3 regions of the Luteibacter sp. P4_D7_3 genome follow, and region 2 is predicted to be linked to each of the others. Evidence: riboswitches for the same ligand, from Rfam matches in the RefSeq annotation. Region 2 holds a riboswitch; each other region holds the start of a gene.
The links. A riboswitch is a leader RNA that binds a small molecule or an ion and turns the genes downstream of it on or off. The one in region 2 is predicted to bind cobalamin.
Positions count from the first base shown of each region.

Region 1: it holds a riboswitch for cobalamin, as region 2 does, so the genes downstream of both, AC1DSN_RS04645 (TonB-dependent receptor domain-containing protein) here and metE (5-methyltetrahydropteroyltriglutamate--homocysteine S-methyltransferase) in region 2, are expected to answer to the same signal.
Region 3: it holds a riboswitch for cobalamin, as region 2 does, so the genes downstream of both, btuB (TonB-dependent vitamin B12 receptor) here and metE (5-methyltetrahydropteroyltriglutamate--homocysteine S-methyltransferase) in region 2, are expected to answer to the same signal.

Region 1 is NZ_JBFUIT010000025.1:16,257-20,915, forward strand. It holds gene AC1DSN_RS04645 (TonB-dependent receptor domain-containing protein) at 1-1,537, opposite strand, end outside; cobalamin riboswitch at 1,675-1,910, opposite strand; gene nagA (N-acetylglucosamine-6-phosphate deacetylase) at 1,957-3,102, opposite strand; gene AC1DSN_RS04655 (SIS domain-containing protein) at 3,120-4,154, opposite strand; gene AC1DSN_RS04660 (GntR family transcriptional regulator) at 4,170-4,659, opposite strand, start outside.
Region 2 is NZ_JBFUIT010000016.1:8,102-12,760, forward strand. It holds gene AC1DSN_RS03310 (glycosyltransferase) at 1-700, opposite strand, end outside; cobalamin riboswitch at 790-1,008, shown strand; gene metE (5-methyltetrahydropteroyltriglutamate--homocysteine S-methyltransferase) at 1,205-3,496, shown strand; gene metK (methionine adenosyltransferase) at 3,748-4,659, shown strand, end outside.
Region 3 is NZ_JBFUIT010000118.1:666-5,324, forward strand. It holds gene AC1DSN_RS11975 (S1 family peptidase) at 1-1,699, shown strand, start outside; cobalamin riboswitch at 1,868-2,097, shown strand; gene btuB (TonB-dependent vitamin B12 receptor) at 2,217-4,094, shown strand; gene AC1DSN_RS11985 (hypothetical protein) at 4,119-4,659, shown strand, end outside.

The sequences.
Region 1 (4,659 bases), on a different contig from region 2:
CGTAGCCACGCAGGTGCCAGCCGTCCACGTCCGCGCCCAGCTGTCCTTCAACGCCACGGATGCGTGCCTTGCTGACATTGATCGGCAGGAAGTTCGCATCGAAGCCGATCAGGTCGTTCACCCGCGTCTGGTAGGCGTTCACCGCCCAGTTCCAGATGCCCGGGCGGGCCGACAGGCCGATCTCGGCCGTGCGCGACTTCTCCGGGCTCAGGTTCACCGGCGCGCCGTACGGGTAGTACTCGTCGTTGAAGGTCGGCGCGTGGAACGCGGTGCCGTAGGAGGCGGTGACCTTCATGCCGTTGTCGAAGCGGAAGCCGTACGCGGCCTGGCCGGTGGTGTGGTTGCCGAACTGGTTGTTGTGGTCGTGACGTGCCGACAGCTGGATCTCATTGGCGCCGAAGATGCCCTGGTACAGCGCGAACACGCCGGTGTTCTCGCGCGTGTCCTTCAGGTAATCCGTGTCGCTCTTCAGCTTCTCCTGCTGGAAGTCCACGCCGACGCTGAGCGTCTGGCCCGGAGCGAGCGTGAAATCGTTCTGCCAGGAGGCCTGGTTGCGCTTGGAGTACAGGTAACCCACGCGCGCCTTGTCGACGCCGTAGTTCACGAAGTCCAGGGTCTTGTCGGCGCCGTTGAGGTAGTTGTCGGCGCGGTCCTGGTTCTGGCCCAGGCTGATCGACATGCGCCAGTTCTCCAGCGCGTTGAACGCGAGCTTGGTGCCGGCGACCTGCTGCGAGCGGCGGGTCAGGTTCTGGAAGTCACCGTCGTATTCGATGTCGCCCTTGCTACGCAGCCAGCTGCCGGTGAGCTCCGTACCGTCGTCCCAGCGGTAGCCGCCGGAGAGCGCGCCGTTATAGGTGCGGTAGGCGTCATGGTCGGGTTCGTCGGTGAAGCAGCCTTTGAAGGCCTCGCCCGCACCGACACGGCAGGCATTGATGCCCGAGGTGTACTGGCCGCCGAGGCTGGCGTTGTACCAGCTGTGCTGCGTGCCACCGGACAGGCCGAACTGGCCGTCGGTGTAGCCGTGGCTGCCACCGGTGACCGACACCGAAGGCGTGGGCGCTTCGCCGGCCTGGCCGTGGCGGGTGAAGATCTGGATGACGCCACCGATGGCGTCCGAGCCATACAGGCTCGACTGCGGGCCGCGAACGATCTCGATGTGGTCGATCTGGTCCACCGGCAGCTGCTCGTAGGCCGGGATGCCGGCACCGACCGTGCCGACGCGCACACCGTCCAATAGGACCAGGGTGTGCGAGGAGTTGGTGCCGCGCATGAACAACGATGTCTGCTGGCCGATGCCACCGGTGTTCGCCATGACGATGCCCGGCAGGCCGGTGAGCAGGTCCTGCACGCTGACCGGCTGCAGGCGCTCGATGTCCTCGCGGGTGATCAGCGTGACCGGGGCGAGCACTTCGTCGAGCGGCGTGGCCGCACGGTTGGCCGTGACCACCACCGGATCGAGCTTCTCGGCGGGAGCGTCGGCCGCGTGGGTGGCGGCGATGGACGACAGCAGGRCCATCGCGAGCAGGGTCTTCTTCATGGAGCCGTTTCCTTAGTGCGTCGCTAAAGGCGAAACGGAGGACAAACGGCGAACGGCATGCGGGCACGGATCGACCCGGAACGCTGTCCGGATCCGCCCTCCGCGAATCGCCCAACATAAAACGCCCCGCGAGTGTCGCGAGGCGAATGCATCGGGCCGGTCTCCGGACTCGCGTCAGCCACCTGCCGTGGCGGAACCCGGCGCCTTCCCGCTTTCGCAGTGGCGTATGGCCGGTTTCCGTAAAGACCTTCAGGCCTTCCTGTCGCTTACCGTTGCGGGGGCAGTGCCGGAATAGTCGCGAGGCGACGCACCGGCTTCCCGTTTCATCCCACCAGCGACCGCCGGCCGGGACACCCGAACGGCGCCACTCTAGCGGGCCGCCGGGTTCATGTCACGCGGATTTAACAAACGTGACGGTGTCAGCCGACGACGCGGACGCCACCGATCCAGGTCTCGACGACCTCGTGGTTGTGGTCCATCACGACCAGGTCGGCACGGTAGCCGGCGGCGATGTGGCCGTGGGTGGCGCCGAGGCCGAGGAAGGCGGCCGGGTAGGTCGAGGCCATGCGGGCGGCTTCGTCATAAGGCACGCCGACCATGTTGATCGTGTTGCGTACGGCCGTGGCCATGTCCAGCGCGGAGCCGGCCAGGGTGCCGTCGGCGGTCTGGCAGACACCGTCCTTCACCGTGATCGTCTCGCCCTTCAGCACGAAGGTCGGGTCGTCGGAGCCGACCGGCGGCATGGCATCGGTCACCAGCATCATCTTCTCGCGCGCCTTCGCCGCGATGGCGACACGCAAGGAAGCCGGATGCACGTGGTGGCCGTCGACAATCAGGCCGCACCAGCTGGCGGGATCCTCGAGTGCGGCGCCGACCACACCAGGTTCGCGGCTGGTGAACGGGGTCATGGCGTTGAACAGGTGCGTGAAGCCGCGAATGCCAGTGGCCAGCGCGTTACGCGTGGTGTCGTAGTCGGCGGCGGTGTGGCCGGCAGCGACGATGACGCCGTTGGCGACCAGCTCCTGCAGCACGGCGGCGCTGGCGCGTTCCGGTGCGAGGGTGAGCAGAGTCACGCCGCCGTGGCGGCGCGCGACCATCGCCACGTCACTCGCATCGGCGATGCGGAACTTGGCCGGATCGTGCACGCCCTTGCGTTCGGGCGCGATGAACGGGCCTTCGAGATGGATGCCGAGCACGCCGGGCACGCCCTGGGCCACGGCTTCGTTCACGGCGTCGATAGCCTTCGCCATGACGTCGACATCGTCGCTGATGAGGGTGGGCAGGAAGCCGGTCGTGCCGAACTTCGCATGCGCCTCGCCGATCCTGCGGATCGCATCGACGGTGGGTACGTCGTTGAACAGCACGCCACCGCCGCCGTTGACCTGGCAGTCGATAAAGCCGGGTAGCAGGGTGCGGCCACCGAGATCGTGGCGTTCCGCCGCGCGCACGCGCGGATCGGATGGCAGCGCGAGACCGGTGATTTTTCCGTCGTCGATGAGGACGGCAAAGCCACCCTGGAATCCGTTATCGGTAAGGACGCGGCCGTTGACGAGGGCGAGGGTCATACGAGGAACTCCATGAATCAGACGGTTTCCGTCACCTTGTTCAGGTGCGGCGGGACGTCGGGATTGAAGCCACGGCGCAGTGCGAGGGCGGCGGTGGCGCGATAGAAGCTCTGCACGGTGACCAGCACCGCGGCGATGGGTGCCGTGGCGACGAGCGGGAGGATGTCGTCACCCGTGGCACCCGGCGCGGCTACCCACACCTTGGCACCGCGCTTGCGGAACTCGGCGGCGACCTCGAGCACGCCGGGCAGGGTGTCGTCGTTCTGCGCGAAGAACAGCACCGGAAAATGGGGGCCAACCAGGGCCATCGGGCCGTGCTTCACCTCGGCCGCGCTGAAGGCTTCGGCATGCAGCCCACAGGTTTCCTTGAACTTGAGCGCGGCCTCGAGCGCACCGGCGAAACCAAAACCACGACCGACGACGAACAGGTTGTGCGCATCCACCAGCCCGTCGGTGAGTGCCGACCAGTCGGCGTTCCAACCGTGACGAAGCTGGGCGGGCAGCGCGGTGATCGCATCGGCGATCTCGGGCTTGCCGCTCCACCGGGCGGCGATGTGCAGGATGGCGAACAGCGCGCCGAGATAACTCTTGGTCGCGGCGACGCTGGTTTCCGGTCCGGCGTGCAGGGGCACGACGACGTCGGCGACATCGGCAAGCGGCGAATCCACCACGTTGACCAGCGCGACCACGTAGGCACCCGCCTTTTTCGCGGCCTCGGCATTGCGGACCAGGTCGGGGCTCTTGCCGGACTGCGAGACGGCCACATAGAGCGCGCCGTCGAGGCGCTGCGCCGCGTGGTAAATCGAGGTGACCGACGGCGAGGCCGACGCGGTGACGACGCCGAGCTGGGTTTCAAACACGTACTTGGCGTACATGGCCGCGTGATCCGAGCTGCCACGTGCGCAGGTGATGACCATGCGCGGCGGTGTGGCGCGCAGGCGCTCGGCGAGCGCCCCGATCACGGCTTCGTTGTTGGCAAGTTGCCGCTCGACGACCTCGGCGGTCTCGTGCGCTTCGCGGAACATCAGGGTGTCTTGCGGCTGGATCGTCATGGTCTGGTTGGCTCGTTAGTCGCTTTGCAGTTCGGCGACGAAGTCATAGATGTCCCCGCGGTACCAGGAACAGGTGAATTCGACGATCCGGCCGTCGTCGAGAAAGCTGCGGCGTTCGATGCTGAGTCCCGCGCTGCCGGCGCTCAGGCGCAGCAGTCGCGTCTGCGCGGGGCCGAGCACGACGGCACGCAGGCGTTGCAAGGCACGAAGCGGGCGGTTGCCCAGCTTGTCCAGGGCCTCGTAGAGCGAATCCTCGACCAGGTTCGGGTCGGGCAGGAGCGACAACGGCACAGCGCTGCGCTCGATGGCCAGCGGTTCGTCGCCGGCATAGCGCAGGCGATGCAGGCGGACCACCTGGGTGCCCGGCGACAGGTTCATCGCCATGGATTCCTCGGGGGTGACTTCGCCGATCGCCCGTTCGAAGAACTCGGAGCGCGGGTTGAGGCCGCGCGCACGCAGGTCCTCGGTGAAGCTGGTCATCCGCGAGAGCGGCTTGACGATACGT
Region 2 (4,659 bases):
AGCCCGTCGCCACGGTGTGTGCGGGCGAATCCGGTGGTGGGCGGCCCAGCAAGGGCGAGTACATGGCCAGCACGCCATCGCGCGCGTGCTGACCGCGATGAAACGGATCGCCCCACGCGGACACCGTTGCGAGCCCCAGCGATTGCCGGAAGCTTCGCACCGCTTTCGTCCAGGGCGAGGTTACCGTTTCGCCGATGCGACGCACCCAGGCACCACGCCGGGGCGACGATCGCAGGAACCGGTCCAGCCACTCGATGCCCGTGGCGGGTGGATCGAAGGCAGAAAGAAAGACGGCAGGCGACAGCGCCGCCGATAGCCAGGTGATCCGTCGGGTCTCGCCAAGGATCTGTCCGGCGAACGCCAGCGTGGAGGTGACGATGGCATCCGCATCGGCACAAACGGGCGCGAGCGCCGCATAGCTGCTCGCGACGTCCGCGGCGGCGAGGTCGCGAACCACGAAGCGCGGTCCGCGCCAGGGATGAAAGGCCCTCGCCGCGAACGCCGCCTTGTCTTCGGGCTCGGCGATGCCGCTGGCGAGCACGAAATCGAGCCCCGCCTCGCCCACGGCGTCCCGATGAATGCCGTGGGCGCCAATCGTCACACGATACCCACGCTGCCGAAGCTCCCGCCCCGCGGCCAGAAACGGGAAAAGGTCGCCCTGCGAGCCGACCGTCGCCATCACGATGTGTCTTGCGGTCATGTGGCGCTCCCTGGGTGTCGGCACATGGTCGCCGCCAGGATGTCGAGGCGATGCATCGCCATCGATTGACTTCAGGCGTCCATACGGCTAATTTTCCGCCCGTTAGCGGTCTTTATCTCTTTATTCGAATAGAGAGATAAAGCCAAGAGGGAAGCCGGTGTCAATCCGGCGCTGCCCCGCAGCGGTATGTGGAGACGAGTCCGTCACAGGCACTGGATCGAACGGGATCCGGGAAGCGACGAACAAGGCGGCACCAGCCCGGTGCCACATCCACGAGCCCGAAGACCTGCCGCCGACCGGACCGTTCGCGCCGTCATGGGCGCGGACGGTCCGCCCGACCTGGATGGGCGCTCCGCAAGGGGCGGCATCCGGTTCGCCCGCGGGGGCGAAGGTCGACGGCTAGCCTGCATGACGCCCCACGCCTGCCATGCCTCGTCGCGGCAGTCCGCGTGCGTTCGCGACCAGCCGCCCTTCCCTCCTCTTTGCCACGAAGAGGAATTATCCATGCCACACGTAACTTACCCGGGCTTCCCCCGCATCGGCCGACGCCGCGAACTCAAGCGCGCCCTCGAGAGCCACTGGAAGGGAGAAAGCCGCGCCGACGAACTGCTCGCCGTCGCGCGCGAACTGCGCCAGCGCCACTGGAAGCTCGCTCGCGACGCCGGGGCCGACAGTGTCCCGGTAAACGACTTTTCCCTCTACGACCACGTGCTCGACGCGGCCGTGCTGGTCGACGCCATCCCCGCGCGCTACCGCGAACTCGCCTCCCGCGACCCCCTGGCGGGCTATTTCGCGATGGCCCGCGGCCATCAGGACGGCGATGTGGATCTGCATGCCCTGGAGATGACCAAGTGGTTCGACACGAACTACCACTACATCGTCCCGGAGCTCGAGGCGGGACAATTCTTCACGGCACGCCCGGACAAGGTCGTCGCCGAATACCGCGAGGCCATCGCCGCCGGTCACGTCGCACGCCCTGTCCTGCTCGGGCCCGTCAGCTTCCTGCGCCTGTCCAAGACCGTCGATGGCAGCGATCCGCTGGCTCTTCTCGACGCCCTGTTGCCGGCATGGTTGAGTGTCGTCGATGCCGTCGCAGCGGCAGGCGCCGATTGGGTGCAGGTGGATGAGCCGACGCTCGTGCTCGATCTGGACGCGGAGTGGCGCGAGGCTTTCCGGCGCACCTACGCGGCTATCGCCGCACACGGCCGCGTGCGCGTCCTGCTCGCCACCTACTTCGGTGAGCTCGGTGCCAATCTCGAACTTGCCACATCGTTGCCGGTTGCCGGCCTGCACGTCGATCTTGCCCGTGCGCCCGACCAGCTGGACGCCGTACTCGATGCCCTGCCGGCCGACCGGGTCCTTTCCGCCGGCGTCCTCGATGGCCGCAACATCTGGCTGAGCGATCCGGCGACCATCCTTCCCCGCGTGGATCGCCTGCTCGCACGCCTCGGCAGCGATCGCCTGTGGCTGTCGACGTCGTGCTCCCTGCTGCATGTGCCGATCGACGTTTCCGAAGAAAAGCACCTGCCGTCACACCTCGCCGAATGGCTGTCGTTCGCGCGGCAGAAGATCGCCGAGCTGCGTCGCTACGCGGATGCCGTCGCGGGCGACGAAGCCGCGCGGAAAACGCTGAATCGCCAGCACGAGATCGTCGTCGGCCGCCAGAGCTCTGGCGAGGTAGTCCGTGCCGACGTTCGCGCCCGCGTACGCCAGCTCACCCCACAGTTCGGCCAGCGTCGTTCGGCCTTCGCCTTCCGCGCGGCCGTGCAGCGTGAGCGCTTCGACCTTCCCGACCTGCCGACGACGACGATCGGCTCGTTCCCGCAGACCAACGACCTGCGTATCGCCCGCGCCGCCCACCGTTCGGGCAAGCTCGACGACGATGCGTACACCGGCATCCTGCGCGACGAAGTGCGGCGTGTCGTTCGCTTCCAGGAAGAGGCCGGCATCGACGTGCTGGTGCACGGCGAGCCTGAGCGCAACGACATGGTCGAATACTTCGGCGAGCAGCTGGCCGGTTATGCGTTCACGTCGCTCGGCTGGGTGCAGAGCTACGGCTCGCGCTGCGTCAAGCCGCCGATCATCTATGGCGATGTAGCGCGTCCCGCACCGATGACCGTGGCGTGGTCGGCGTATGCACAGTCTCTCACCGACCGACCCATGAAGGGCATGCTCACCGGCCCGGTAACGATGCTGCAGTGGTCGTTCGTGCGTGACGACCTCCCCCGATCGGACGTTTGCCGGCAGATCGCCCTGGCCTTGCGCGACGAAGTGCACGACCTCGAGAAGGCCGGCATCGGCATCGTCCAGATCGACGAACCGGCGTTGCGTGAAGGTCTGCCGTTGCGTCGCGCGGAGTGGGACGCCTACCTGGCATGGGCGGTCGATGCGTTCCGCATCACGGCCGGTGGGGTCAGCGACTCGACCCAGGTGCACACCCACATGTGTTACTCGGAGTTCAACGACATCATCGAGGCCGTGGCCGCCATGGATGCCGATGTCATCTCGATCGAGACCAGCCGGTCGCGCATGGAGTTGCTCGACGCGTTCACCCGCTTCAAGTATCCCAATGGGATCGGTCCGGGTGTCTACGACATCCATTCACCCCGCGTGCCGACCGAGGTCGAAATGGCCGACCTGCTCGCCCGGGCCCTCCAGGTGCTCCGACCCGACCAGCTCTGGGTGAACCCCGACTGCGGATTGAAGACCCGAGGCTGGCCCGAGGTCTCCGAGGCCCTGAAGGGCATGGTGGCGGTGGCGAAGGCCGCCCGGGAGCGCCTGGCCGCCGTGGCCTGACGGCACCCGCCTGGTAGGAGCCGATTTATCGGCGATCCCGCGCCATCGGGCAACGCCCTGGCGCCCCCGGATCGCCGCTGAAGCGGCTCCCACCAGGCACCGCGCAGCCGTTCGGACGGCCCGGGCGCCTGAACATCCATGCAATCGTCACCACCCCGGCGTACCCTTCCCTCTGCAAACCCGGCAAAGGCCGTGTATCATGGCGCGCCCCCATTTATCTCTTTATCCGTAAAGAAGGATATATACCTGCGATGAGCAACTTCCTCTTCACCTCCGAGTCGGTCTCCGAAGGCCATCCGGACAAAATCGCCGACCAGATCTCGGACGCCGTTCTGGACGCCATCCTGGCCCAGGACCCGCGTGCCCGCGTGGCCTGCGAGACGCTGGTGAAGACCGGCGTCGCCATCGTCGCGGGTGAAATCACCACCAGCGCCTGGATCGACCTCGAAGCGCTGACCCGCAAGGTCATCCTCGACATCGGCTACAACTCCTCGGAAGTCGGCTTCGACGGCGAAACCTGCGGCGTGCTGAACCTCATCGGCAAGCAGTCCCCGGACATCAACCAGGGCGTGGACCGCAAGAAGCCGGAAGAACAGGGCGCTGGCGACCAGGGCCTCATGTTCGGCTATGCCACCAACGAGACCAGCGAATACATGCCGGCGGCGATCCACTACGCCCATCGCCTCGTCGAGCAGCAGACCAAGGTCCGCAAGAAGAAGAACTCGCCGCTGCCGTGGCTGCGCCCGGATGCCAAGAGCCAGGTCACCCTGCGCTACGAGAACGGCGAAGCCGTCGCCATCGACGCCGTCGTGCTCTCGACCCAGCACGATCCGGACGTGAAGCAGAAGGACCTCATCGAAGGCGTGCGCGAGCTGATCCTCAAGCCCGTGCTGCCGGCGAAGCTGCTGCACAAGGGCACCAAGTTCCACATCAACCCGACCGGCAAGTTCGTCATCGGTGGCCCGGTGGGCGATTGCGGCCTGACCGGCCGCAAGATCATCGTCGACACCTACGGCGGCTGGGCCCGTCACGGTGGTGGTGCGTTCTCGGGTAAGGATCCGTCCAAGGTCGACCGCTCGGCTGCCTATGCCGCGCGTTACGTCGCCAAGAACATCGTCGCGGCCGGCCTCGCCGACCGTTGCGAAATCCAGGTCAGCTACGCC
Region 3 (4,659 bases), on a different contig from region 2:
CGTGGTCATTGACGGCATTGGCGGCCGTTCGGGTCCGCCTTTGCTACGTGACGCGGACGGCAAGGTCTTTGCCATCGACAAGGTCGTCGGATTTTCCCTGGCGCAAGATTTTGTGGTCTTCACCGTGGCCAACGCGCCGGACGTGAAACCCCTGGCCGTCGACCGTGGTAACCATCTCAACGAGGCGGTTTACGCGGTCGGTAATGCGTTGGGCACAGGCGTCGTGGTACGCGATGGCCTGTACACGTCCGATACGCCGGAAGACGAGAATGGCCAGTGGAAGTGGATCCGCTTCTCGGCGGCCGCATCGCCAGGCAATAGCGGCGGCCCCCTCCTGGACAAGGACGGGAAGGTGATCGGCGTGGTGTTGCGCAAGTCGCCCAACGAAAACCTCAACTTCGCGCTGCCCATCAGTCTGGTTCTGGATGCGCCGACGAAATCGGTGGACTCGGAAAGGCGTGCCTCGGGCCGTGCCATCTTCATGGACGCGACCCAGGATGGGATCTTCCGCGTGCATGTCGACCTGCCACTTACTTTTGACGATTTCGCCAAGAGTTACCTGGCGCAGGCCGACACCTTTTTCGATTCCCAGTGGAAGGAGCTTCTCGGCCGGGAGGATGCCAACATGTTTCCCAAGGGTGATGGCAGCAAAAAAATCCTTGCCGCCGGTGCGCCGCTCGATGCCTACCCCATGGCACTTCGTCGTGGTGCTAACAACGAGTGGACCTACTGGATACCCGAGCACGCGAAGTCAGCACTTCCAGGCAATGGCTTCGTCGATGCCGGCCTGTTGGGGAAAGTCATACTGCTGCATGTGCGAAAGCCAGACGATCTGCCCCTGGCCAAGCTGTACTCCGACGCCGCCGGCCTCGTGGACCTGATCTTCAAAGCCTCCACGTTCACGCGTGACGTGGGCGACGAGAAAGTCAGGATGACGTCGCTCGGGTCGCCCATCAGCGACGTTGTCGTCGTCGATCGATGGCATCGGCGTTGGCAGCATCGCGACTTTGCCTTCCCGGCTATCGACGCCGTGCTCGAGGTGTACTCGCTACCCGTGCCCGACGGTTATGTCGTTCTCCTGTCGAAGACGCAGTCGCGTTTCCGGCACGCCGATAGCGTCCAGACCGAAACCCTCCTCGGACTGATCTCCACGACCTACGACGGTAGCTTCGCTGCCTGGAAGGAATTCCTCCAGCAAGGTGACTGGGTGCCCACGGAGCTGGCCTCTGCGAATCTCGCCATCGACTTCGGCAAGCGGTTTTCCATCGCGCCGGCGGGATTCTCGCTTAGCTATGGCCCGGATTTGCAGCCGATCGAAGCCAACGGTGAGCTCGCCGTCAGCTACGGCTATCTGGGACGCGACGGCAGCGCGACGCTGGGTATCGCGGGCATTAGCGCTCAGCCGGATATGGACAAGTACACCGCCGTACGCATCAATCGGCATCCGAAGCCATTCCCTGACTCGCCGCGCGATTATCTTTCCGGCTGGAAGGACATCGTTACCCGCGCCCACCCAGGGGACGGACAGCCGTACAAGGACTCCGACATGAGCTGGGCTGGCACGACGCTCGGTACGCCTGGTGCCGATACCAACGTGCTCTACACCTTGTACTACGGAAGCGACGCCAATCCGTCGGATGCGGTCATGAAGCAGCGGCTGGCCAACGCGGTGAAAGGCGCGACGGTTCGCGAGCACTGATCGCCCTGTGGGGCGACGATGATTGACCGGTGAACACAACACCGTGCTGTGGTCGGGCAGCAAGGAATTCGATGCAACCTTTTAAGGCTTTTGGGGCACTCAGCGGCCGGCTCGGCCGCGCACCCTTCTTTTAATTGGCCATCTATGCCGCCGTGTGCCGCGTTCGGATACACTACTTGCGCCCAAGGTGATCCAAGGCTTCAGTGCCGAGGATTGAAACGGGAATCCGGTGACGTGCGCGGCCTTTCGAGGCTGCCACCATTCCGGAGCTGCCCCCGCAACGGTAGGCGAGCAAAGGTCGGCATCAAGTCACTGTGCCATAGGCATGGGAAGGCGCCGTCCGGTAGGGATTCCCTGCGCTCGCGAGCCCGGAGACCGGCCATGAGGTACACCGGACAGGCGGAGGGCCATGTCGTGGGTTGCCGTCGGCCTTTTGCCCTCCGCGATCCTGTCTTCCCGCCTCCTGTTCCTCGCCATTGATGCCGCGCGGGTAGGCGCGGTTAGCAGGAGTTGTTTTGTGTCATTTCGTTCTTCCACCCTCGCGGTCTCCATCGCGATCGCTTTGCTCGTGCCCGCTGCGGCCATCGCCGATGATGCTTCCACCGATCTGGACAAGGTCGTCGTCACGGCCAGTCGCACAGACCAGACCCAGAGCCAGGTCCTCGCCGCCTCGACGGTGATCGACCGCGCCGATATCGAGCGTCTCCAGCCGCATTCCCTGGCTGACCTGCTGCGCGGTACCCCGGGCGTGTCGATCGCCAACAACGGCGGTCCGGGCAAGGCCACGTCCGTGTTCCTGCGCGGTACCGAATCCGATCACGTGCTGGTGATGGTGGACGGGGTCAAGATCGGCTCGGCCACCTCCGGCACTGCTGCCTTCCAGGACATCCCGGTCGACCAGATCGAGCGCATCGAAATCGTGCGCGGTCCGTACTCCAGCCTTTACGGTTCGGAAGCGCTCGGTGGCGTCATCCAGATCTTCACCCGTCATCCCGAGGGCGCGTTCGTACCGAACTTCTCGGTAGGCGTGGGCTCATACGACGCGGCGAGCGGTTCCGTCGGTTTCGCCGGTCGCGGTGCGCAAGGCTGGTACTCCGTCCAGGCAACCCATGACCAGACCGACGGCATCAATGCGTGCCGCGGGAAGCCCAGCCCGGGCGGCGCCGGCTGCTTCACGTATGAGCCCGACAGGGATGGTTACAAGAATAATGCGCTGTCTTTGCTGGGCGGCTGGCGTTTCGACGACCAGTGGGACGCTGACGCCACGGCGACGCGTACGGAAGGCCGCAACCACTACGACGGCACCAGCAGCAACTTTGCCCAGTCGGCGACACAGGTATTGGGCAGCCGCGTGCGCTACAAGCCGGCGCAGGACATCCTGATCACCGCCAGCCTGAGCCGTAGCGAAGATCTTTCGACCGACTACGAGAATGGCGTTTACGCCGACACGTTCAACACGCATCGTGACCTCGCTTCCCTCCAGGCCGATCTCGGTCGCGTCGGTGAGAGCGCCGGCCTCACCACCGTGGGCTTCGATTGGCAACGCGATCGCGTGGTTGGCAGCACCGACTACCTCGTCGATGCACGCCGCAACCACGCGCTGTTTGCCGAGTGGCAGCAGGAGTACGGCGACAGCTCCGTACAGGGCAGCGTGCGTCGTGACGAGAACAGCCAGTTCGGCGGCAAGACCACCGGCAGCCTCCAGTACGGCTATGCGCTGACGAAGACCTTGCGCGTGACCGCTAGCTACGGCACCGCTTTCAAGGCGCCGACCTTCAACGACCTGTATTTCCCCGACTACGGCAATCCGGATCTGGGCCCGGAGACATCGAAGAACTGGGAGCTGGGGTTGCGGGGCACGCCGGGCTGGGGCCACTGGTCCGTCAACGGCTTCCAGAACAAGATCGACCATTTGATCGTGTTCGACTCGAGCCTGAGTGGTCCGCTGTTCCCGTTCGGCGGGGCGAATAACATCGACCGCTCGCGCATCCGTGGCGTCGAGATGGCCGCGGACACAACCATCGGTGACTGGCGCCTCGCCGGAAACGCCACCTGGCTGCAGCCGATCGACGATAGCGACGATGACACGCACGGAAACCTGCTGCCGCGTCGTGCGCGTCGCACCGCAAATATCGATGTCGACCGCAGCTTCGGCGCGTTCAGCGTCGGTGCGAGCGTGTTCGCTTCGGCCTATCGCTTCGATGACACCGCCAACGCCAACCGGCTGGGCGGCTACACGCTGACCGATCTTCGCATGGCCTATGCCTTCGCCCCGGCGTGGAAAATCGAACTGTCGGCGAACAACATTTTCGATCGTCGCTACGAGACTGCGCAGTATTACAACCAGCCGGAGCGCAACTGGATGCTGACCCTGCGTTACCAGCCCCGTTCGTAACCGTCCCACCTTCGAGGTCACCTTATGAAGCCGCTCTCACGTTCCTTGTTCACTGCTGTTGCCGGCCTGTTCGCGCTAGTGATGATCGCCACGCGCTTCAATCACTTCGGCGATGCCCTTCATCTACCCGATGCGTCCATGGCCTTGTTCTTCCTTGGCGGCATCTATCTGCGCAAGCATCTGGCCTTCGTCGGCTTCGTGGTCCTGTCGGTGCTGATCGACTGGTACTCGGTGAGTTATGCCGGGGTGAGCGACTTCTGCATCACGGTGGCGTACGCCTTCCTCCCGCTTGCTTACGCCGTCCTTTGGTATGCAGGCCGTCTTCTCGCCCCGCGCTACAACGGCTCGCTTGCCTCGCACGGCCTGGTGTTCGCGGGTATCGTGGTCAGTGCCACGCTGTCGTATGCCGTGTCGAACGGAGCGTTCTACTGGCTGGGCGGCCGCTACACGGAGCCGAACATGGCTCAGTATCTACAGCGCTTCGCCCAGTGGGCACCGCTGTTCGTGCGTGCGGCGGCCGGGTACGTATTGGCGTCGGAGGTGGTCCAGGCGCTGGTGTTCCGCT